4 regions of the Bradyrhizobium sp. NC92 genome follow, and region 1 is predicted to be linked to each of the others. Evidence: predicted binding sites of a transcription regulator. Region 1 holds the regulator's gene; each other region holds the start of a gene.
The links. Region 1 encodes LexA, which represses DNA repair genes until DNA is damaged. Its sites were predicted from a motif close to TGTTCNNNNTGTGTTCNG; they were not measured.

Region 1 (5,621 bases):
TGTCACGATCAAGGAAGCCGCAATTTGCGGCCGGCACATCCGCCCTGCGGGGGTGGACTTCCGCGAAGGCGACGTGCTGCTGCGCAAGGGAATCCGTCTCACCGAGCGCGATCTCGCCCTCGCCGCCGGAATGAATCATCCTCATCTCGGCGTTATCCGCCGCCCGAGAGTCGCGATTCTCGCCACCGGCGACGAGCTGGTCATGCCGGGCACCGCGCCTGGTCCCGGTCAGATCGTCTATTCCAATGGCTATGCCCTGCACGCCCTTGCCCGCAGCGAGGGCGCCGAGACCATCGACCTCGGAATTGCCGCCGATACGCTGGAGTCCACGTCCGCCGGCATACGCCGCGCGCGCGAGAGCGGTGCCGACATCCTGGTCACGACCGGCGGTGCGTCGGTCGGCGACCACGATCTGGTCCAGCAGGCGCTCAAGGGCGAAGGCATCGCGATGGCGTTCTGGAAGATCGCGATCCGGCCCGGCAAGCCGATGATGCATGGTCGCCTCGGCGCGATGCGCGTGATCGGCCTGCCCGGCAATCCCGTGTCGTCATACGTGTGCGCCTTCCTGTTCATGGTGCCCTTGATTCGGGCCCTGTCGGGCGGTTCAGTGATTCATCATCAGCGCGAGCGCGCCGTGCTGGGCCGCGACCTCGGCGCCAACGATCAGCGCGAGGATTATCTGCGTGCGCGGCTGGAGGTGCGCGACGACGGCACGCGCGTCGCCCTTCCCGTCAGCCACCAGGACTCCTCCCTGCTTGCGAATCTCGCTGCGGCACAGGTACTTCTCGTGCGCGCACCGTTCGCGCCGAAGGCCGAGGCCGGCACGCCTTGCGAGGTGCTGCGGCTGCCCGTCTGAGCTGCCGAGCCACACGCATTCCGCGAGTTTGGCCGCGTTCACTATAAATTAAGCAGTTGCGGAACACATATCGAACATATAGTGTCCGTTCATGATTTGTTTCGAGGATGTAGCGGCTTATTGCCGACTTCATCGTCTCGGAATCGAACGACATCAACCGGGGGACTTTGGTCGAGATGTTGACGCGCAAACAATACGAGCTTCTGCGGTTCATCAGCGAACGTCTGAAGGAAAGCGGCGTGCCGCCGTCCTTCGACGAGATGAAGGATGCGCTCGACCTGCGCTCGAAGTCAGGCATTCATCGCCTGATCACTGCGCTCGAGGAGCGCGGCTTCATTCGCCGCCTGCCCAACCGCGCCCGTGCCATCGAGGTGATCAAGCTGCCCGAGCTCCAGGCCGCAGCCGGCAATCGCCGCGGCTTCACCCCGAGCGTCATCGAGGGCAATCTCGGCAAGGTGCGCGCGAGCTCCAGCCCGCCCGCGGATGAGGGCGAGCGCCCCGTCGCGGTGCCCGTGATGGGCCGCATCGCGGCCGGCACGCCGATCGAGGCGCTGCAGACCCGCAGCCACACCATCAGCGTCCCGCCGGACATGCTCGGCTCCGGCGAGCACTACGCGCTCGAGGTGCGCGGCGATTCGATGGTCGAGGCCGGCATCCTCGACGGCGACATGGCGCTGATCCAGCGCAACGAGACCGCCAATACCGGCGACATCGTGGTGGCGCTGATCGATGACGAGGAGGCCACGCTCAAGCGCTTCCGCCGCCGCGGCGCCTCGATCGCGCTCGAGCCCGCCAATGCCGCCTACGAGGTCCGCATTCTTCCGCCGAACCGCGTGAAGATCCAGGGCAAGCTGATCGGGCTTTACCGGAAGTACTGATACCGGAAGTAAGCGCTACGCGCGCTTCGATCGTCGATCCAAGATTGGAGCGGATACTTGTCCGCTCCGGCTGGATGGTCTTTCTGGTTCTGCGCTGACTGTTCGGCGCCTCTTCCCGCGCGACACTCGCCCATGCGGACACGCGGCCATTTCGCTCCGCCGGTAGAGTTGTGCCGACAGCGCCGATAGTGCGGGCCAAATGCAAGGACGCGAGGTTTGTTCCTATCGAATCCGGGAAAGATAATGTGATCGCGTGCTGCGGATGCGAGCCGCAGATTTGCCCATAACCGAGCAGAGCGTTGGAGGCTTCCACTCTGATAGAGGCCTGCGCCTCGAAAGAGACGCGGGTCGCTATCCCAGTATGAGGAGCACCCGATGTGTGACTATAGCCTGCATGCCGTCGCGACGCGCCCCGCCGAAGTTGGCGAGACGATCGTCACGACAACCTTCCGCGGCACCTCGACGCGCGGCTTCGCCTCCGAAGCCGATCTCTCCGTCGCGGTCTGTCTGCTGCCGGGAACGGAGCTCGCTTTCGCCGATAACGTCCGCTATGACAACCGCTGGATCTGGACGCGAACCGTCAACTCCCGCGTCGGCAAGTTCGGCAAGATCGACCCGCACATTCCCGATCGCCATCATGACGCGATCGAATTTCCGGACGGCAAGTACGTGCTGGTGACGCAGCTCGTCGAAGGCCAGCGCGCGACCGTGCTGCAATTGCCGGTGACGCAGCAAGCCATCGAGCGCGAGCACAAGCCGCAGATCGTCGCCGACACGCGGCCCACGATCACGCGCCTGCCGATCGGCTGACGCCGTCGGCCCCGACCGAAAAGTCGAGGGCCAAATTCAAATGCCATCGCCGGCCGCGGCCGGCGAGATGGTATGGTTTGCGTCCTGCGGGATCCCGTCGGACCGATTTTCCCCGCATCGATCTTCAATCGTCGGCCTGCAAGTCGGCCTCCGATGGCGTTGCGTCCCGGTTGCGAGGCACGGCCGTCTTCGGCACGAGGCTGCCGTCGAAATCCCCCTCGCCGGCGCCGGCCGGCAGCCAAGGACGGCTTGCCCCTCTCGCCCTCACCGCCTGCACCGAAAAACCCTCTCCGCTTCGCGTCAGAGCCAGCGCGCCCTGACTGGCAAGACGCGCCCGATCGACGACCATCGCCGCGCAGTCGGGCGGCGCGGGCCGCGCCGTCACCACCAGCGCGGCGCGGCTGCAATCATCGGCCAGCGCGTCGATGCGCGTCGCCAACGCGATCAGCCGTCCGTCCGCGAGCGGCGCCACGCAACCGGACTCGTCACATGACGCGCTGCTCGCCAACGAGGCGTTGCCGGCATCACGCGGATCGGCATCGGCGGCCAGCCACTCCTTCAGCAGGAAGCTGTCCTTGCTGGCGCGGATCACTTGCAAGCGCCCATCCGCGCCCCGGACCGCGACGCTCGCACCATCCCCGGCAATCAGGACATCAGGCTGGCGCACCGACAGCCCCCAGAGGATCGCCGCCAGCAGCACCAGGGCGCCGGACCAGCGCAAGGGCGTGCGCAACAGGCCCATCACGATGAGCCCGAGGCTCGCCGCGATCAGCGGCGCGATCCCGAACGCCGGAATGCGGCCGACGGCGCCCGGCAGGGCCGCCACCCAGCGCGCGACCAGGACCATCCACTCGATGCCGATTCCCATCAACCACCAGAACACGCCGTCGAGCCCGAAAGGCGCTGCGAGCAGTCCGAGCAGCCCGGCCGGCATCACCAGCGCCGACACCACCGGCATGGCGCCGAGATTGGCGATGACGCCGTATGGCGTCACGCGATGGAAGTGGAAGGCGGCATATGGCGTGGTCGCGAGCCCCGCGATCAGCGAGGCCAGGAACAGCATCGCGATCTCGCGGCCGCCCCACAGCGCGATCCGCGCCGTCGCGGAATGATCGGGTGAGGCGAGCAGCTTCGGCATGCCGATCTGCACCAGCGCGACCAGCCCGAGCGTTGCCGCAAACGACATCTGGAAGCTCGGATGCACCAGCGCCTCCGGCGCGACCGCGAGCACGATCAGCGCCGCCACCGCCAGCGTGCGGAAGGTGATGGCGCGGCGATCGACCATGACGGCGATCAACACCACTGCCGTCATGAAGAACGATCGTTGCGTCGCGACTTCCGCGCCCGACAGCAACAGGTAGAACGCCGCCGCGACCAGCGCAGCGGCCGCCGACCATTTCTTGATGGCAAAGCCGGCCGCCAGCCCCGGGATCAAGGCCAGCAGCGCGCGCACCGCGAAGAAGACGACGCCGGCGACGACCGCCATGTGGTAGCCGGAGATCGACAGCACATGGCCGAGCCCCGAGACGAACATGGCATCGTTGACCGGCGCGGTGATCGCATCGCGCCGCCCCGTGAGCAGCGCCGTTGCGATCGCCCGGTTGTCGCCTTCGAGCGTTGCGCGGATGCGCGCGTCGATCGCATCGCGCAGGCCCTGCATGAAGGCGGCATAGCGCAGCCGCAGGCCGCCGGCATCCGGCGGCCTGGACGCCGTGATCGCGCCCATTACGAAGCCGGAGGCACCGATGCTCTGGAAGAACATGTCGCGCGAGAAATCATAGCTGCCGGGCCGCACGGGCGAGATCGGCGGCAGCAGCCGCGCCTTCAATTGCACGAAGCTGCCGACTTCGGGCGCCGTGCCCTTGCGCACCGAGAGGCGGACGCGCTCGAGCTTGACGTCGCTGCGCTGCGCCTCCATCGCGCTGACGCGCAGCACGAAGCGATCGGTACGCTCGCGGATGTCGCGCGCTTCCACGAAGCCCGACAGCGACACCGAATAAAGCGGCTTGGCGAGCACGGGATGGGCGACGCGCGCCGTCTTCCAGGTCGCCATGGCAAATCCGGCGGCGACTGCGGCGATCATGATGGCAGGCGCAAACAGCCGGCGCCGCCGGAGCAGCACCGCGCCGAGCATCAGCGCGATGGCCGTCGCGGCAACCACCCACAGCACCGGCTCATGATCGGCGGCGAAGTAGAGCGCGATGCCGCCGCCAAAGGCGACGGGCACCCACGGCAACAGCCGGCCTGGCCCGGCCTCGGCGCGCGCCCACTGGCGCAGCGTTTCGACGATGGCCGGCCAGATGCCAAACCCCGCCGGCGCAAAGCCGCCGGCCGGGGCGGCGCGGCCGACCGGCCACGTCCCGGCAACTCCCTGGGAGCGTCCTGGCCGCCCCGGCTCCGCCATTCCCCTGCACCTTGCGATACGCGACGGGTGCGGAGGCTACCGGACCGTGCGGCTGCGCGAATAGCGGTACAGATCGGGAACGGGCGACGGAGCGCCCTACTTTTCCTCTTCCATCGTCACGGCGACGTCCGCCTTGGCGGACAGCCGCACCTTGTTGCCTTCAACATCGGCAACGAGGCCCTTGTCGATGAAATGATGGTGGCCCTTGTGGCTGCCCTCGCCGCTGTCCTTCCTGGTCAGCTTGATGCGGTTGCCCTCTACCCTGTCGACGGTGCCGACATGGACACCGTCGGCGCCGATGACTTCCATATGCTCTGCGATGTTCTGCATGGCGGGATCCTTGGTTGGGATCGCGGCCAACGCGGCAGGCGCGCGTTCGTTTCAATCGTCATTCCGGGGCGCGACGAAGTCGCGAGCTATGATGCGCAATTGCGCATCTGAGATTCCATAACCACCATCGTGAGTATGGATTCCGGGCTCGCGCCGAGTGGCGCGCCCCGGAATGACGACACTGATGGAACGACCGTTAAATCAGCGGCGCCTGCGACGAGGCGTGGTGATTGACGATCTTCCAGTCGCCTTCCTCGCGGATGATGACCCAGCTCATCTTGACGACGAGATCGTCCCGCTCGCCGGCGAGATCGAACGTGATGATCGCGGCCATGTTGATCAG
Region 2 (5,621 bases), 1.9 Mb from region 1:
TGCCAGGAGTGCAGCAGCAAGAGCGCCCAGAGCGGCCGCGCCAGGATCAGCGGGCCGAAGTCCAGCGCCGAGGAGGAGAACGCCAGCACCGTCATGGTCAGGAGCACGGCGAGCACCGCCTGCTGCGAGCCGACCACGGCGCGGGAGAGATGATAGAGCGCGATGAATGTCGCGATCTCGCAGAGCTCGGCGAGTACGTAAACACCGAACATGTGGCCGCCGGCGGCGCGATAGGCGATGTCGGCGAGCCAGATTGGCAGCGGCGGGCCGAGATCAGTGCCGACCTGGTATTCCCTGCCGAAGGCCAAGAGGGCCGCGAGGGTGCCGGGCGGGCTGCGGTAGAACACCAGCGCCACGAACAGCCACATGGCGGCCTGCAGCAGCACGGCGATCCACACGATCAGCCGCGGCCGGGCGCGAATGAGCTCGATGACCAGGGAGGTAAACCGCATACAACGTCCGAAGGTGCAGCCAACCCGTCCAGCCGGCCCTATTCGCTCACCTCTGTTTTGATAAAGGGCGTCACGGGTTGTGGCAACCGCCGCGGATCGTCATGCCCGGGCTTGTCCCGCCTGCGCGGCCATGACGCGCGGATGCCGTCGGAGATCAGCTAGAGATTTACGGAGGCGTCGATCTCGACGCTCGCCTCGACGTGCACCTCGACCTCGGTCACCGAGAACAGGTCCTGCACCGGCTCGACGGTCCAGGGCATGTGCTTGGCGCGGGCGGCGGCAACGGGGGCGAAGAAGCTGCGGTGGTGGATGGAGGGGCCGAGGCGATCGAGCGCGTCGAGATGCTCGGGGACGGCGTAGCCCTTGTGCTGCTCGAAGCCGTAGCCGGGGCAGTCCTGCGCCAGCGCGCACATCAGCCGGTCACGGGTGACCTTGGCGACGATGGACGCCGCGGCGATCGACAGCACGATACCGTCGCCGCCGATCACCGCCTCGCAATCGCATGCAGTATCGAGCCGGTCGCGGCCGTCGACGAAGACGTGCCTGGGCGCCTCGGGCAGGGCCACCACGGCACGCTTCAGCGCCCACAGCGAGGCGCGCAGGATGTTGTCGCGGTCGATTCGCCCCCGCGACGCGACGGCGACCGAGACCTGCGCGGTGGCGCAGATCTTGTCGAACAGCTTTTCGCGCTCCTCGGCGGTCAGGCGCTTGGAATCGTCGATGCCGCGCGGAATGCGGTCGGGGTCGAGAATCACCGCGGCGGCCACCACCGGACCTGCCAGCGGGCCGCGGCCGGCCTCGTCGCAGCCCGCGACCGGCCAGACGCCGCGCTTGATCAGCGCGCGCTCGCGGCGGAAGCTGGGGGGAGCGACGGCGATGATGCCTTTCTTGCCGGCGGCGGCAACCTTCGCAGCATTGGCCGCAGACGTCTTGGCCACAGGCGCTTTCGCCGCCTTGTCAGGCGCAACCTTGGTCGCGGCCTGCTTCTTTGGCGCGTCTTTGGCTGGGGTTTTGGCGGACTTGTCCCGAATCATGGCCGGGATCGTGCGCCAGGGGGCTTCGCCAGCGCAACCGGGAACCCAGGATATTCCCGTTATTCAGGCCGGCCGCCCTACGCCCACCGCCAATCAGAACAGGCTGAGCTGATCGCCGTTCCGCTTCGGCCGCGCAAAGTGGTCCGTCGTCAGCTTGGAGCGCCGCTTGTTGAGGCCGAGCCTGTCGCAGGCGATCTCGAAGCGGCGGCCGATGGTCCAGGCCATCGGTCCCGTGCCCTTCATCCGTTCGCCCCATTTGGCGTCGTAGTCGCGTCCGCCCCGCATGTCGCGGATCAGGGTGAAGACGTGGCGATAGCGGTCCGGATAGTTCGCCATCAGCCATTCGCGGAAGAGATCGCGCACCTCCAGCGGCAGCCGCAGCAGCACATAGGCGGCTTCCTTGACTCCGGCATGGGCGGCGGCATCGAGGATGCGCTCGATCTCGGAATCGTTCAGTGCGGGAATCACCGGCGCGACCATCACCGTGGTGGGGATGCCGGCCTCCGAGAGCTGCTTGAGCGCCTCCAGCCGCTTCGGCGGAGTCGAGGCCCGCGGCTCCATGGTGCGCGCCAGCTTCGGATCGAGCGAGGTGACCGAGATCGCGACCTTGGCGAGGTTGCGCTTGGCCATCCGCTGGAGAATGTCGATGTCGCGGAGCACCAGCGCCGACTTGGTGACGATGCCGACGGGATGCCCGGCGCCCTCCAGCACTTCCAGAATGCCGCGCATGATTTTGCGCTCGCGCTCGATCGGCTGGTAGGGATCGGTGTTGGTGCCGATCGCGATCATCCGCGGCTCGTAGCCGGGGGCCGCAAGCTCTTTCTCGAGCAGCAAAGGCGCATCGGGCTTGGCGAACAGCTTCGACTCGAAGTCGAGCCCGGGCGACAGGCCGAGATAGGCGTGGGTCGGCCGCGCGAAGCAATAGACGCAGCCGTGCTCGCAGCCGCGATACGGATTGATCGATCGGTCGAAGCCGATGTCGGGGGAATCGTTACGGGTGATCACCTTGCGCGAGGTGTCGATGGCGACCGTGGTCTTGAACGGCGGCAGCTCGTCCAGGCTCTGCCAACCGTCATCGAAGGCGACGCGCGCCTCGGCCTCGAAGCGGCCGCTGGCGTTGGATTGTGCGCCCCGCCCTCGCCTTCGCGCGCGGTCGATGGCGACGCCGAGTTCAGGGAAATCCGAAGGCGCACCCGCCGGCTCGGAGGGCGCCGTGACCGGCGGGTGCTTGAGAGCATGAGAGGATGCTGGACTCATGCAGCCAAGATAGCACGACACAGGAACAAATCAAGAACACAAACAAAAATCGTGAAAACAACCCCATGCACAGTAGAGCTGCCCAAACTTCGCGCGTCCGCCTTTGACCTCACGCAACACGGCCGTCACGGCCATCCCGTTTCATGCCCGACGGATCGATCACCGCGGAACCGGGTTGGTGACGATCGCGAAGTGAAGGTCGGCAGGAACATGACAATCCAACAAAAAACGGCCGAAGCGAGCAGCGACCTCGATCTGCTCGATCGCTATTGGCGCGCCGCCAACTACCTCTCGGTCGGGCAAATCTACCTGCTCGACAATCCGCTGCTGCGCGAGCCGCTGCGGCCCGAGCACATCAAGCCGCGTCTGCTCGGACATTGGGGCACGACGCCGGGCCTGAACTTCATCTATGCCCATCTCAACCGCGTCATCCGCGCGCTCGATGTCAGCGTGATCTATGTCTGCGGTCCCGGCCATGGCGGCCCGGGCATGGTCGCCAACACCTATCTCGAAGGCAGCTACAGCGAGATCTATCCTGGCATCGCGCGCGATGCGGACGGATTGCGCAAGCTGTTCAGACAGTTCTCCTTCCCCGGCGGCATCCCGAGCCACGCCGCGCCGGAAACGCCGGGCTCCATCCACGAAGGGGGCGAGCTCGGCTACGCGCTTGTGCACGCCTATGGCGCGGCATTCGACAACCCGGACTTGATCGTCGCCTGCGTGGTCGGCGACGGCGAGGCCGAAACCGGGCCGCTCGCTGCGTCCTGGCACTCCAACAAGTTCCTGAACCCCGCCCATGACGGCGCAGTGCTGCCGATCCTGCATCTCAACGGCTACAAGATCGCCAACCCCACCGTGCTCGGACGCATGCAAGACGCGGAGATCCGCGACCTCTTCCGCGGGTTCGGCCACGAGCCGCTGTTCGTCAGCGGCGACGATCCGAAATTGATGCACCGGGCCATGGCCGATGCGCTGGACGTCGCATTCGCCAGCATCCGCTCGATCCAGCGACATGCCCGCGACGGCCGCACGCGCGTCGAGCGGCCGCGCTGGCCGATGATCGTGCTGCGCAGCCCGAAGGGCTGGACCGGCCCGAAGGAGGTCGACGGCAAGAAGGTCGAGGGTTTTTGGCGCGCCCATCAGGTGCCGGTCGCAGGCTGCCGCGAGAACCCGGCGCATCTCAAGGTGCTCGAAGACTGGATGCGCAGCTACGAGCCGGAAAAACTGTTCGACGAAGGCGGCACGCTCATTGCCGAGCTAAAGGCGCTCGCGCCGGAAGGCACCAGGCGGATGGGCGCCAATCCACATGCCAATGGCGGCGTGTTGAAGAAGGAGCTGAAGCTGCCGGACTTCCGCAGCTTCGCGATCGAGGTGCCGCAACCCGGCGAGGTCGTGGCGGAAGCGACGCGCGAGCTCGGCAAATTCCTGCGCGACGTCGTTCGCCTCAACGCCCAGCATCGAAACTTCCGCATCATGGGCCCGGACGAGACGGCATCGAACCGGCTCGACGCCGTGTTCGAAGCCACCGAACGCGTCTGGATGGAGCCGACCGAGCCTTACGACGTGCACCTCGCGCAGGACGGCCGCGTGATGGAGGTGCTGAGCGAGCATCTCTGCCAGGGCTGGCTGGAGGGCTACCTGCTCACGGGACGGCACGGCTTCTTCTCCTGCTACGAGGCCTTCATCCACATCGTGGATTCCATGTTCAGCCAGCATGCCAAATGGCTGAAGGTGACGCGGGAGCTGCCGTGGCGGCGTCCGATCGCCTCGCTCAATTATCTTCTGACCTCGCATGTCTGGCGCCAGGACCATAACGGCTTCAGCCATCAGGACCCCGGTTTCGTCGATCTCGTCGCCAACAAGAAGGCGGACATCGTCCGCATCTACTTTCCGCCGGACGCCAATACGCTGTTGTGGATCGCCGATCATGCCTTGCGCACCTACAACCGCATCAACGTGATCGTCGCCGGCAAGCAGCCGGCGCCGCAATGGCTCTCGATGCAGGACGCCGCGACGCATTGCGCTGCCGGCATCGGCATCTGGACCTGGGCGGGAACGGAGGACGGAAAGGGCGAGCCCGACGTGGTGATGGCCTGCGCCGGCGACGTGCCGACGCTGGAGACGCTCGCCGCCGTCGACCTGTTGCGCAAGGCGCTGCCGGATTTGAGAATCCGCGTCGTCAACGTCGTCGACCTCATGACGCTGCAGCCGCGCGAGCAGCATCCGCACGGCCTGTCCGATCGCGACTTCGACAGCCTGTTCACGCGCGACAAGCCTGTGATCTTTGCCTATCACGGCTATCCCTATCTCATTCACCGGCTGACCTATAACCGCACCAACCATGCCGGCATGCATGTGCGCGGCTTTGCCGAGGAGGGCACCACGACGACGCCCTTCGACATGGTCGTGCTCAACGAGCTCGACCGCTACCATCTCGCGATCGAGGCCATCGAACGCGTGCCGGGACTGGCGACGAAGGCCGCGCAGGTGAAGCAGCAATTCCGCGACAGGCTGATCGAACATTCCCGTTATGTCCGCGAGCATGGCGAGGACATGCCTGAGATCCGCGACTGGGTCTGGCAAAACAGCGCCGGCGGCAACACGCCGACCGAGGCCGGCGACTAGCGATGACGGACGCGGTCCTCGTTCTCAACTCGGGATCGTCGAGCATCAAGTTCGGCCTGTTCGATGTCGCGGTGGCCGAGCCTGCCCTGCTCTGCAAGGGCCTGCTGGACGAGCACGAAGCCAAACCCCGGTTGGTGGTGAAGGGCCCCACGGGCGAAGACCTGTTCGAGACGAGGAAGGAGACGCCGGAGGCAGCCGGCGGCCATCTGTTCGCCGACGTGCTCGCCTTCATCGAGGACCGGTTCGGTGGACG
Region 3 (5,621 bases), 3.1 Mb from region 1:
TGCCGATGCCGCCGAGAGTTTCGGCAAGGGCCGCGAGGCGCCGAACTTCAGACCGCGCGGCGCGCGCGAGGTGCGGCGTGCGGCCGTCGCCTTCCTCGAAATGAAGTCGCGCATCGAGCGCACGATGGAGCAGCGCACCGCGATGCTCGCCGGCGTCAGCCACGATCTGCGCACCATCCTGACCCGCTTCAAGCTCGAGCTGGCACTGATCGGCGACAATCCCGAGCTCGAGGGCATGCGCAAGGACGTCGACGAGATGTCGATGATGCTGGAGGATTACCTCGCGTTTGCGCGCGGCGATTCCGGCGAGCAGTCGCAACCGACCGACATGGCGCAGGCGCTCGAGGAACTGCGCAGCGATGCCGAACGCCACGGCCATACCGCGACCGTCGCGTTCAACGGCCTGCCCGTGGTGACGGTGAAGCCGGCCTCGTTCAAGCGCTGCCTCGCCAACCTCGTCACCAATGCAGCGCGCTACGGCAAGAACATTGCCATCACCGGCCAGCGCGATCACCGTTATTTGACGGTCACCGTCGATGATGACGGCCCGGGCATACCCGCGCACTTGCGCGAAGAGGTGTTCAAGCCGTTCCTGCGGCTGGACAACGCCCGCAACCAGGACGAAGGCGGCACCGGCCTCGGGCTCGCGATCGCCCGCGACATCGCCCGCTCGCATGGCGGCGACATCACGCTGGGGGACAGCCCGATGGGCGGATTGAGGGCGAGCGTGCGGATTCCGGTGTAGGCTTTCTTACCTCTCCCCGCTTGCGGGGAGAGGTCGAATGCGATCGCAGATCGAATTCGGGTGAGGGGGTACCGGTCTCACAAAAATCTCGTTCGCGGAGAGAGGCCCCTCACCCCAACCCTCTCCCCGTAAGAACGGGGCGAGGGAGCGCACCGTCCGCGCGCGCCGAGCACGCCTACTTCGGCAGCAGCGCCTTCAGCTTGTCCATGTCGCGCGTGTTCATCTTGAAGCCGCCGGGCATGACGATGTCGCCGGGTTTCTGATCCGGCTTGCAGGCCCCGAGCCATTTGGCTTGCAGCGTCGTGGTGCTATCGCGCCCGGCCGTGCCGGCGACGCCGCCTTGCGCATGCGAGGTCGTCTTCACCGTGTAGGCCGAGTTGAAATCGCCGGTGATCTCCGCATGCGAGGTCGTGCTGACGCCGGCGACGCTGCACTCGGAATCGCTGACATAGCCGGTCGCAGTCTTCTTGATCTCCTGCTTGGCGCAGATCTGCTTGGCCATCGGGGAGACGTTGTTGCTCATCTCCTTGTCGACGGTCTCGTCGGTGCAGTGCTGCATGGTCATTTCGGGCACCGGCGAGCCTGATGTGACCAGCTTCATCTCCCAAAGACCGGGTTTGCGTACCGGCAGGTCGTCGGCGCCGGCGCCGCCAGCCGACAACGCGAGGCAGAGCGTCGAGCCGAGCAAAGCGAATTTGCGCGTCATGTCGAAGGCTCCCGGCTGAGAGAAGTGCGGCGCTACGACAGCGCCTCAGTAGAGCGTGCGGATCGGCCGATCGGCGGCGCCATAGGGCACCCAGCGGCAGGCGAACGAGATGTAGCCGCCCTCATAGGCCTGCACGCCCAGGAATTTCGCGACCTTGCCGTAGCGGGCGCAGTGATCGACCGCGACCTGACGCGCATCGACCTGGGTCGCCATCGAATAGGCGATGATGCCGCCGGTGTCGTTGCCCTTGAACGGCGGCACCGGAGCAAAGATGTCGGCGCGCGCCGACTGGCTCGCCATCATGCCCGAGACAACCAGGCTGGCAAGAAGGCCCGCGGCCGCAATGATTCGCATTCCCGTCACTCCAATTGGCTGGCGCCAGTTTACGGTGCCGGGAGGGGCGTGAAAAGAACCGAACCCTGTTGGCCGCGACATCTTCGCCAAGTCCTGGCGAAGTGTTGCCGCGCTGCACTTGACCTCCCCCAACCTTCGCGGCACCGTCCGACCTTCGCAAGAGCCAGCTGTCCGGATTGACCATGCGCGCCCCCTCCCAGAAATCGCTCCGCTTTGCCGCCGTGCTCGGCCTCATGTTGGGAGCGCTGTCGCTCGGCGAGGCCAGGGCCGCCAATCCGCTCGAGCTGAATTTCTGGCTGAGCGGGCCGCGCTATGACGGCGCCGTGGCCGATTGCGACAGGGCGCTGCCGACGATCGCCACCCAATTCTGGGAAAAGGAAAGCGGGTTCTGGAATTCCCCGTTGAAGATCACCGGCTTCTCCGCCGTTCGCGAGGTCGCGTTCCGCCCCTGGCAGTCCGACAACATTCCGCGCCGCTATTGCACCGCTGACGCCATGCTCACCGACGGCAAGGTACGCAAGGTGCATTTCTCGCTCATTGAGGATGGCGGCTTCGCCGGCTACGGCAACGGCGTCGAGTGGTGCGTGGTCGGCGTCGACCGCAACTGGGCCTACAATCCGGCCTGCCGCGCCGCCAGGCCCTGACCGGAAGCGGCTGATTCGGGCTGATCAGCCGGCCGACGACTGCCGCCCCAATTTTGTTCTTGAAATGTTCCCATTGCCTGCTAGGCTGTGTGCACAGTCTAGTTGAGGGGCGTCGCCATGTTTCACTCCAGATTGCGTTCGTTGTCCCATCTGATGATCTCGCTGATCCTCGCCGCGGGGTTGGCCACCCTCGCCGGCGGTGCGAAGGCGCAGGACAAGCGGCAGAACGCACCCGGCGAGTTCGATTTCTATGTGCTGTCGCTGTCGTGGTCGCCCTCGTTCTGCGAGGAAGCAGCCGAACGCGGCGGCCGGTCCCAGATGCAATGCGGCGGCCGGCCCTACGCGTTCGTGGTGCATGGGCTGTGGCCGCAATACGAGAACGGTTTTCCGGAATACTGCCAGCGGCCGGCGCCGCGCCTGAACCGCAACATCGTCTCCTCGATGCTCGACCTGATGCCGGCGCCGGGCCTGATCTTCAACGAGTGGGACAAGCACGGCACCTGTTCCGGGCTCGAGGGCCGCAGCTATTTCGAGATGATCCGCAAGGCGCGCGCCGCGATCAAGATTCCGACCGAGTATCTCGATCTGTCACAGCCCAAGACCGTCGCGCCGGCGGAGGTCGAGGAGGCCTTCATCAAGGCCAATCCGGGTCTCAGCAATGCCGCCGTCTCGGTCACCTGCAACCGGACACGGCTGTCCGAGGTCCGCATCTGCCTCAGCAAGGACCTGCAATTCCGCGCCTGCGACGAGATCGAGCGCCGCGCCTGCCGCCGCGACCAGGTGACGATGCCGCCGATCAGGGGCGGGTAGGCCCGTCATTGCGAGGAGCCCTTGCGACGAAGCAATCCAGACTGCCTCCGCGGAAAGATTCTGGATTGCTTCGCTGCGCTCGCAATGACAAGGGGATGGGATCGCGCCAGACAACGTAGTCCTATCCCATGAACTACCGCCACGCCTTCCACGCCGGCAGCTTCGCCGATGTCATCAAGCACATCGTGCTGGCGCGCATCCTCACTTATCTGCAGGACAAGCCGGCAGCGTTCCGCGTCATCGACACCCATGCCGGCGCCGGCCTCTACGATCTCGACAGCGACGAGGCGCGCCGCGGCGGCGAATGGCTGACCGGCATTGCCCGGCTGCTGCAGGCGCGCCTGTCGAACGAGAGCGCGGCGCTGACGAAGCCCTATCTCGACATCGTCCGCGCCTTCAATCCGAAGGGCGAGCTCAAGGTCTATCCGGGCTCGCCGTTGATCGCGCGCGGCCTGCTCCGGCCGCAGGACCGGCTCGTCGCCTGCGAGCTCGAGCCGAAGGCACGGAAAGCGCTGATCGACGCGCTGCGTCGCGACGAGCAGGCCCGCGTGGTCGATCTCGACGGCTGGGTGGCGCTGCCGGCTTTCGTGCCGCCGAAGGAGCGGCGCGGCCTTGTGCTGATCGATCCGCCCTTCGAGGCCAAGGACGAGTTCGAGCGGCTCGGCGAAGTCTTCTCGGCGGCGTTCGCGAAATGGCCGACCGGTATCTACGTAATCTGGTATCCCGCCAAGAACCGGCGCGCCACCGACATGCTGGCGCAAACCGTGGCGCGGCTCGCAGCTGCAGCAAAGCCGCCTGGAAAATGCCTGCGCCTCGAATTCAGCGTCGCGCGGCAAGCCGACAGCGCCGCCCTCACCTCCACCGGCCTCCTGATCGTCAACCCGCCCTACACGCTGCACGGCGAGCTCAAGACCATTCTGCCGGAGCTGGAAATACCGCTCGGCCAGGGCGGGGCTGCCAGATTCCGACTGGAGGCGCCCAAGCCTAACGTCAGGCCGTAACACTCCGGCATTCTTGGGAAAAATATGCAGGACCGGTAGTCAATCTGCGAAGAACCGTATTATGCTATTTCCGTGACTGGCTTTACGTTCCGCTTCCGCGAATGGTTGCGGCGGAGTGAAGGCCCTAAGAAAGATCCCGCCGGACCGATCAGGTCCGTCCAAGGGATGGCCAGCTCCCGGGCTCCGTATGGCCCGGTCATGTCGCGACGTGAGTCTGCGTCGCGGCGGAGGAGCAATGAGGGGGAGTTTCCCGATGGCCATGACGGGAACGGTCAAGTTCTTCAACGGCGAGCGCGGCTACGGCTTCATCAAGCCTGACGACGGCGGTCGCGATGTCTTCGTTCACATCACCGCTGTGGAGCGGGCGGGACTGAAGGACCTTGCCGAAGGACAGCGTATTACTTTCGAAGTCGAACCGGACAAGAAGGGGAAGGGACCAAAGGCGGTCAATCTTGTGATCCTCTCCTAGCGAGCCTGGCGCGAAAAAAATCCCGGCCGCGAGCGGCCGGGAGGCTGGTCCGGTATTTTCTTCTTTGGATGTCAGAAGCGATAGTTCACGCCTGCGCGGACAACGCTGGCGCTATAGCCGTTTGATACGCCCGTAATTGCGAACTGGCTGGTCGACAGATCGATGTAGAGATATTCGAGCTTGGCGCTCCAGTTCGGCGTGAGGCCGACTTCCGCACCGGCACCGATGGTCCAGCCGGCGGTGGTGTGCGACTCCGTCCAGCCGAAGGTCTGCGCCCGCAGCTCGCCGAAGGCGAGCCCGGCGGTGCCGTAGAACAGCACGTTGTTGAACGCATAGCCGGCGCGGCCGCGCAGGGTGCCGAACCATGGGTTGGAGAATTTCCACGGCGCAAAGGTGTCGTCGGCGCCGGCGGCCTGGATGTCGCCCTCGACACCGAACACCCACGGGCCGTTCTGGAAATTGTAGCCGGCCTGCACACCGCCGACGAAGCCGGACGGCTTGGTGGGGTTGTTGTCGACCGAGCCCCATTGATAGCCGATGTTGCCGCCGAGATAGGGACCTGCCCAGCTATAGGCATTGAGCGGCTGATTGACGGTATAGGGCGCACGCTGCCCGTAATTGAGATCGGCGGCCTCTGCCGAAGCTGTCCAGCCGGCTGCAACCAACGCGGCTGCGCCCACAACGAGCCTCTTCATCACTCACTCCAACGCAACTGTCGCAACCGAGCGATGTCCGCGCCGCCGCGCGAGCAAAACCGGACGGTTACGGAACCAAGAACTTTTCGCGTAGGATTTATCGAGAGTTTTAAGTTAAAGGGCTGTTAAGCCGGGTTACCGCCCGCTTAACAGACTTAAGGAAGCGTTACCGGAAACTGGCCGCCATCCTCTTGCGT
Region 4 (5,621 bases), 2.2 Mb from region 1:
CTTCGGCGCGCGCCAGGAACGGGGCTGCGTCGCGCATGGCGCGGGCGGCAAGGCGACTGCCGTCCCAGCAGATGCCGATCCGGTTCGCCTTGAAGGCTCCTCGAAACGTGTAGGGCAGGAACAGCACCGGGCCGCCCGCCTGGAACAGGATCTCGCTGGGCACGTCGTTGTCGAACGCGCCTTGCGCCGGATCGGGCTGGAGCACGACGCTGAGGTCATGCAACCTCGCCATCTCGCCGAGCGAGCCGGCTGCATCCACCGGGATCGCGCCGAGTGCGTGGCAGGTATGGGAGATGCCGGCGTTCGCCGCCTCGCTCTTGAATACCGCGAGCGCAGCCTCGGCCCGCTCCACGGCGCGCTCGCGCTCCAGCTCGAACACGGCCGCCACGGCCGCGCCACCTTCCATGACGTAGGCTGCACTGGTGGCGACATAGCCGACCGCGACCGCGTCGAGATGCGCGTTGAACTTCGCCGCGAGCGAGATCGAGCCCTCGATCGCAGGACGCATGGGACGTTCGGTGGGAATGTGGACGAGAATGTCTTTGTACATGGCGCGCCTCCGCTGAGCATCATCGGATGGTCGCAGTTTTTCACTGCGCGAAGGAGGCGCGTTGAGCTGCATCAAACCTCCGGGTTGCCTGCTGCGCCCGCTCATCCATTCTTTGCCGAGATTTAATCGGACGGACGGGACGCCGTAAGGTGGCAGCGACCATGTTGAGGGCAAGGCGACACCCGCTCAACATGGATATTTCGACATGAACGATCGCGTCAATTCCGACATCACCACCTCTCGCAAGATCTTGCGGCCGCGCCGGCTCGCGCTGCTCGGCACCGTGGCCGCGCTGGGCGTGGCCGCCCTGGCTATTGCGCCGGGCGCTTCGCCGTACGGCATCACCTCCTTGATTGCGCCGGCTCAGGCGGCCGAAGCCGTCGCGACGCCGCCCGGCTTCGGCGATCTCGTCAGCAAGGTCAAACCCGCAGTGATCTCGGTGCGGGTCAAAATCGACCAGGACAACGACAAGAGCGCGATGCTGCAGCAGAACCGGATGGATTCGGACGAGGACACGCCGTTCGACCAGTTCTCGCGGCAGTTCGGCTTCCGCTTCCCGGGCGGTGCGAACGGCATGCCGCGCCAGCGCCACCAGATGATCACGGGCGAAGGCTCCGGCTTCTTCATTTCCGCGGACGGCTATGCCGTGACCAACAATCACGTCGTCGATCGCGCCCAGTCCGTGCAGGTGACGATGGACGACGGCACGACCTACACCGCGAGGGTCGTCGGCACCGATCCGAAGACAGATCTCGCGCTGATCAAGGTCGACGGCAAGAAGGACTTTCCGTTCGTCAATTTCTCCGACCAGAAGCCGCGCATCGGCGACTGGGTGGTCGCGGTCGGCAATCCCTTCGGTCTTGGCGGCACCGTGACCGCGGGCATCGTCTCGGCCAGCGGGAGGGATATCGGCAATGGTCCCTATGACGACTTCATCCAGATCGATGCGCCGATCAACAAGGGCAATTCCGGCGGCCCGGCCTTCGACATGAACGGCAACGTGATCGGCGTGAACACTGCGATCTTCTCGCCCTCGGGCGGCTCGGTCGGCATCGGCTTCGATATCCCGGCTTCGACCGCCAAGCTCGTCGTCGCGCAGCTGAAGGACAAGGGCGCGGTGACCCGCGGCTGGCTCGGCGTGCAGGTGCAGCCGGTGACCTCGGATATGGCCGACAGCCTCGGCCTGAAGGAGGCACGCGGCGCGATCGTCGACAATCCGCAAGATAGCAGCCCGGCGGCGAAGGCCGGCATCGAGGCGGGGGACGTCATCACCGCCGTCAATGGCACCGCGATCAAGGATTCTCGCGATCTCGCCCGCACCATCGCCGGCTTGGCGCCGGGCACGTCCGTGAAGCTCGATGTCTTCCGCAAGGGTGGCAGCAAGACCGTGACCCTGGCGCTCGGCGAGTTGCCGAACGAGCGGCAGGCCAAGGGCAACGAGGGCATGGGGCAGCCCGGTGCCGGCATGCCGCGCCTCGGCCTCAGCCTAGCGCCGGCAGGTGACGTTCAGGGCGCAGGCCAGAACGGCGTGGTCGTCACCGAGGTTGATCCGCAAGGCCCGGCCGCGCAACGCGGCATCCGGACCGGCGACGTCATCCTCAATGTCGGCGGCAAGGCTGTCAGCAGTGTCGGCGAGGTGCGCTCCGAGCTGGCGCAGGCCAAATCGTCGGGCAAGCGCAGCGTGCTGCTGCAGATCAGAAGCGCGGAGGCCACCCGCTTCGTCGCGGTGCCACTCGCCTAACGCGAACCTCGACCGCTACAAATCCAGAAAGGCGGCCTCGGGCCGCCTTTCGCACACGAGCTCGCCAGGTCCGATAACATTCTCGTTAACGGCAGGTAGGGTGACCGGGTGCGTCCGAAAAAGCCGTGTTCGCTGATCACACTCGCCAGGTGCCTCGGTGCTCTGCGGCAACGTCGCCGCTGAGAGGGGTTGCAAGCGTGGAACTTCGAACCTCGCGGCGATTTTTGGAACTCGCCGGCGGTTCACATGAGATCGGTGCCGACATGGATCGATTGAAGGTCTCGCTGAGGAGTGCGCTGCTGGTGGCGCCATTGGTGCTCTCAGGCGGAAACGCCCTCGGGCGCGACGACGGCCGCTACGCGGATTCCCCTCTGAAGCCCTGGTTCGACAGTTTGCGCAGCCATCTCGGTCCGTGCTGCTCTGATGCGGACGGTTTCGCCGTCGCCGATCCCGACTGGGAGTCGCACAACGGGCGTTACCGTGTGCGCCTCGACGGGCAGTGGATCGATGTGCCGGATGAAGCCGTCATCACCGAGCCGAACCGGGCCGGCCGCACCATGGTGTGGCCGGTCAAGACTGCGTTCGGGATTTCGATCCGCTGCTTCATGCCGGGGAGCATGATCTGAGACCGGTCAGCGCGACCGTTTGGATGATTTGCGCTTCGATGATTTCTTGCTCGATGATTTCCTGGACGACGTCCTCGACGATTTCTTGGACGTCTTGTTGGCGCTCTTGCGCGTCGAAGCCTTCTTCGGGACCTTCTTTCCCTTCTTGCGTGCCTTCGACAATCCGATCGCGATCGCCTGCTTGCGGCTCTTGACGCGGCCGCCGCGCCCGCCTCGGCCGCTCTTCGCGGTGCCCTTCTTGTAGCGCCGCATCTCGCTGGCGACATCGCTGCCCGAGCTGCTTGAGTAGCGGCGTTTCTTTGCCTTGCGTGCCATGCATGTTCTCCCTCGGCGAGGAGAACCATTCGGCACAGCCATGGTTCCGGGAGCGCGGGCGGCGCAGCTAAAGCGCGATGCGATTAGGATGAACCGTCATCGCGCTTTAGGCTATTGTTCGAGCATGATCTCTTCGGAAAATCGCCGCACACTTTTCCGGACCATGCTCTAGAAGGAATTTGCCAGCTCGATCTCCGCTTCCAGCGCCTGGATGCGTCGTGCGGCCTCGCTAAAGGACAGATCCCGCGCAGATTGGCCGGGCTGATAGGCCTCATCGCTCAGCCGCTTCAGCTTCAGGCCCTGCGCCCGCGTCATCTGCTCGCCAAGTACAAATCTGGCGTCGTATTTACCTTGAACCTGCATCTGGCGTCTCCGTCCTGAAATCGTGACTTGACTATATGTTCTTATTTTGTTCTAACAAGCCATGGACAACAGAATTAATGAAATTCGACGTAAAATCAGAGCCTTGAGGCTTGAGATGGCCGACGTCGAGGCGTCGGTGCGCGACCTCGTCGAGCGCGATCGCGACTGCACGGAAAGGGCCCTGGCGCAGATGGACCTGCGCCGGAAAATCAACCTCCTGATTGCCGAATGGAAGGCGGCCGGCGGCAGCGACGTTCTGCCTGACGTCCGCGACCGGGTGCGCCTTCGTCCCGTGAAGACAGGCGGCAATCCCGCGCGCGCAGCCGAGCGCCGCTGAGATCGTTGGCGCCGGATACCGCCAAGTGCCGACCCCAAGATAAGATGGAAGACAGAGGGTCCCGCAATGGCGGGGCCCTCCATGATTTGGGAGCGCCTATTTGGTGTTGGTCATGCTGCCCTTGTTCGTCATGGTGCCGCTCTGATCGGAGCCCGGGCCGGCGCCGCCTTGGCCCGTGGGGTCAGCGCCCTTGGAAGACTTGGTGTTGGCGCCGGTGGTCTGCGACGATGACGTCGAGGATCCATGCTTGGCCTTGTGCGACTTGGCCTGGGCGGCGAACGGCGTCGCGGCAAGGCCGGTTGCTACCATGACGGCGAGAGCGAGCTTGGTCGTGTTCATGCGGGGGAACTCCCTGTGTTAAATTGACGCAGGCAGCAAACCGCGCCTCGCGGCAGGAGTTCCCGGCAAAGCATCTTCCGTACGTCACGCACGCTTCAAGTTTGCTTGTCCTCGGCCAGGATGAACACGGCGCCGGTGAGCGTCGCGCCGATCGCGAAGGTCGTCACCAAGGTGAGGGCGAAGACCGTCGCGGCCTGGCCCCCGCCGTTATTCAGCAGGTTGGCCACGGCTGGATTGGACAGGACGAGCGCGAGGCTGAAGGTGAGGCCGAGCGCTGCGCCCATCATTGCATGCGTCATCAGCCTGATAAGGCCGCTGGCAGAGATCAGCTCGGACGACTTCTTGTTGTTGGTGCGCATGCGACGGCATCCCGAACTGCCACGCCAACGCGCTCGTGATTCCCTGGTTCCGTTCCGCTGAAGGAATTGTCATCGCCCGCTTCATCCGGCGTTCATGCCGGGCTTGCCAAGATGAGCGCCGGCAAAACGGGAACATCGACGGGGAACATCGACATGGGTAAGGTCGTCTTTCTTTACCGCTCGCTGGCCTATCGCAACGCAGCCGCGGACATCCTGCGCAAGGCGCGCAAGCTCCCGCGTGGCGCGGAGCGGAGCGCGGCTCGCCGCTACGCGAGGGCGCTGCGCGATCTCGCGCGAACGGAAGCCTGGCTCGAAGGGCGTATCGCGCGCGAACCGCGCACGGCTCAGCGCATGACGAGCGCAGCGTCCGGCTAGCCGGATGCGCGCTGCAATTCGGCAGCGCCCGCAGTGTCGAATTTGCCGGGTGCGGTCGTCGCGCTCTTGCGTGTCAACGGCACCTCCAGACGACACAACAGGCCCTCGGCGCGCCAATCGAACTGCGCCTGTCCGCCAAGCTGGGACTCGATGCTCGCAAGCAGGCTTCGCGTGCCGAAGCCGCGGGATTTCGGGGTCTTGACCAGGGGACCGCCGGATTCCTCCCAGCTCAGCGTGAGCCGCTCGGCGTCGACCTGCCAGTCGATCGCGAGCCGCCCCGATCGGGTCGAGAGCGCGCCGTACTTGGCCGAGTTGGTGAAGAGCTCGTGCAATGCGAGCGCCAGCGTCTGGGCCGTCGCCGGCACCAGCTGAACTTCGGGCCCTGCCAATTTGATCTGGCCGCCGAGCGAATAGGGCGCAAGCTCCTCGTCGATCAGCCTGGAGAGCTCGGCGCCCTGCCAGCTCGACAGCGACAGGATGGTGTGCACGCGCGCCAGTGCATTGATGCGCCCCTCGACGGCATTGACATAGGCCTTGACCTCGTCGGCCCGGGTGAGGCGCACGATCGACTGCGCCAGCGCCAGCGCGTTCTTGGCGCGGTGATCGACTTCCCGCG

Region 2: the regulator LexA is predicted to act here: its motif matches at 2,765-2,782, upstream of N2602_RS29935 (PA0069 family radical SAM protein).
Region 3: the regulator LexA is predicted to act here: its motif matches at 2,504-2,521, upstream of N2602_RS35260 (ribonuclease T2).
Region 4: the regulator LexA is predicted to act here: its motif matches at 3,632-3,649, upstream of N2602_RS11010 (DUF3072 domain-containing protein).

Annotation. Positions count from the first base shown of each region.
Region 1 covers NZ_CP104171.1:4,506,302-4,511,922, forward strand. Annotated here, with positions in the region: gene glp (gephyrin-like molybdotransferase Glp) at 1-856, shown strand, start outside; gene lexA (transcriptional repressor LexA) at 1,033-1,734, shown strand; gene N2602_RS21110 (hypothetical protein) at 2,110-2,544, shown strand; gene N2602_RS21115 (ComEC/Rec2 family competence protein) at 2,669-4,948, opposite strand; gene N2602_RS21120 (DUF2171 domain-containing protein) at 5,045-5,278, opposite strand; gene N2602_RS21125 (nuclear transport factor 2 family protein) at 5,475-5,621, opposite strand, start outside.
Region 2 covers NZ_CP104171.1:6,356,605-6,362,225, forward strand. Annotated here, with positions in the region: gene N2602_RS29925 (glycosyltransferase family 39 protein) at 1-452, opposite strand, end outside; gene N2602_RS29930 (ribonuclease HII) at 611-1,486, opposite strand; gene N2602_RS29935 (PA0069 family radical SAM protein) at 1,580-2,743, opposite strand; gene N2602_RS29940 (phosphoketolase) at 2,954-5,368, shown strand; gene N2602_RS29945 (acetate/propionate family kinase) at 5,371-5,621, shown strand, end outside.
Region 3 covers NZ_CP104171.1:7,586,494-7,592,114, forward strand. Annotated here, with positions in the region: gene N2602_RS35240 (ATP-binding protein) at 1-745, shown strand, start outside; gene N2602_RS35245 (DUF3617 family protein) at 921-1,451, opposite strand; gene N2602_RS35250 (hypothetical protein) at 1,497-1,805, opposite strand; gene N2602_RS35255 (hypothetical protein) at 1,988-2,449, shown strand; gene N2602_RS35260 (ribonuclease T2) at 2,567-3,259, shown strand; gene N2602_RS35265 (23S rRNA (adenine(2030)-N(6))-methyltransferase RlmJ) at 3,388-4,260, shown strand; gene N2602_RS35270 (cold-shock protein) at 4,514-4,729, shown strand; gene N2602_RS35275 (outer membrane protein) at 4,801-5,424, opposite strand.
Region 4 covers NZ_CP104171.1:2,353,233-2,358,853, forward strand. Annotated here, with positions in the region: gene N2602_RS10990 (universal stress protein) at 1-550, opposite strand, end outside; gene N2602_RS10995 (Do family serine endopeptidase) at 756-2,291, shown strand; gene N2602_RS11000 (hypothetical protein) at 2,555-2,917, shown strand; gene N2602_RS11005 (DUF6496 domain-containing protein) at 2,924-3,232, opposite strand; gene N2602_RS11010 (DUF3072 domain-containing protein) at 3,401-3,595, opposite strand; gene N2602_RS11015 (hypothetical protein) at 3,711-3,932, shown strand; gene N2602_RS11020 (hypothetical protein) at 4,029-4,271, opposite strand; gene N2602_RS11025 (hypothetical protein) at 4,367-4,630, opposite strand; gene N2602_RS11030 (hypothetical protein) at 4,784-5,005, shown strand; gene N2602_RS11035 (HWE histidine kinase domain-containing protein) at 5,002-5,621, opposite strand, start outside.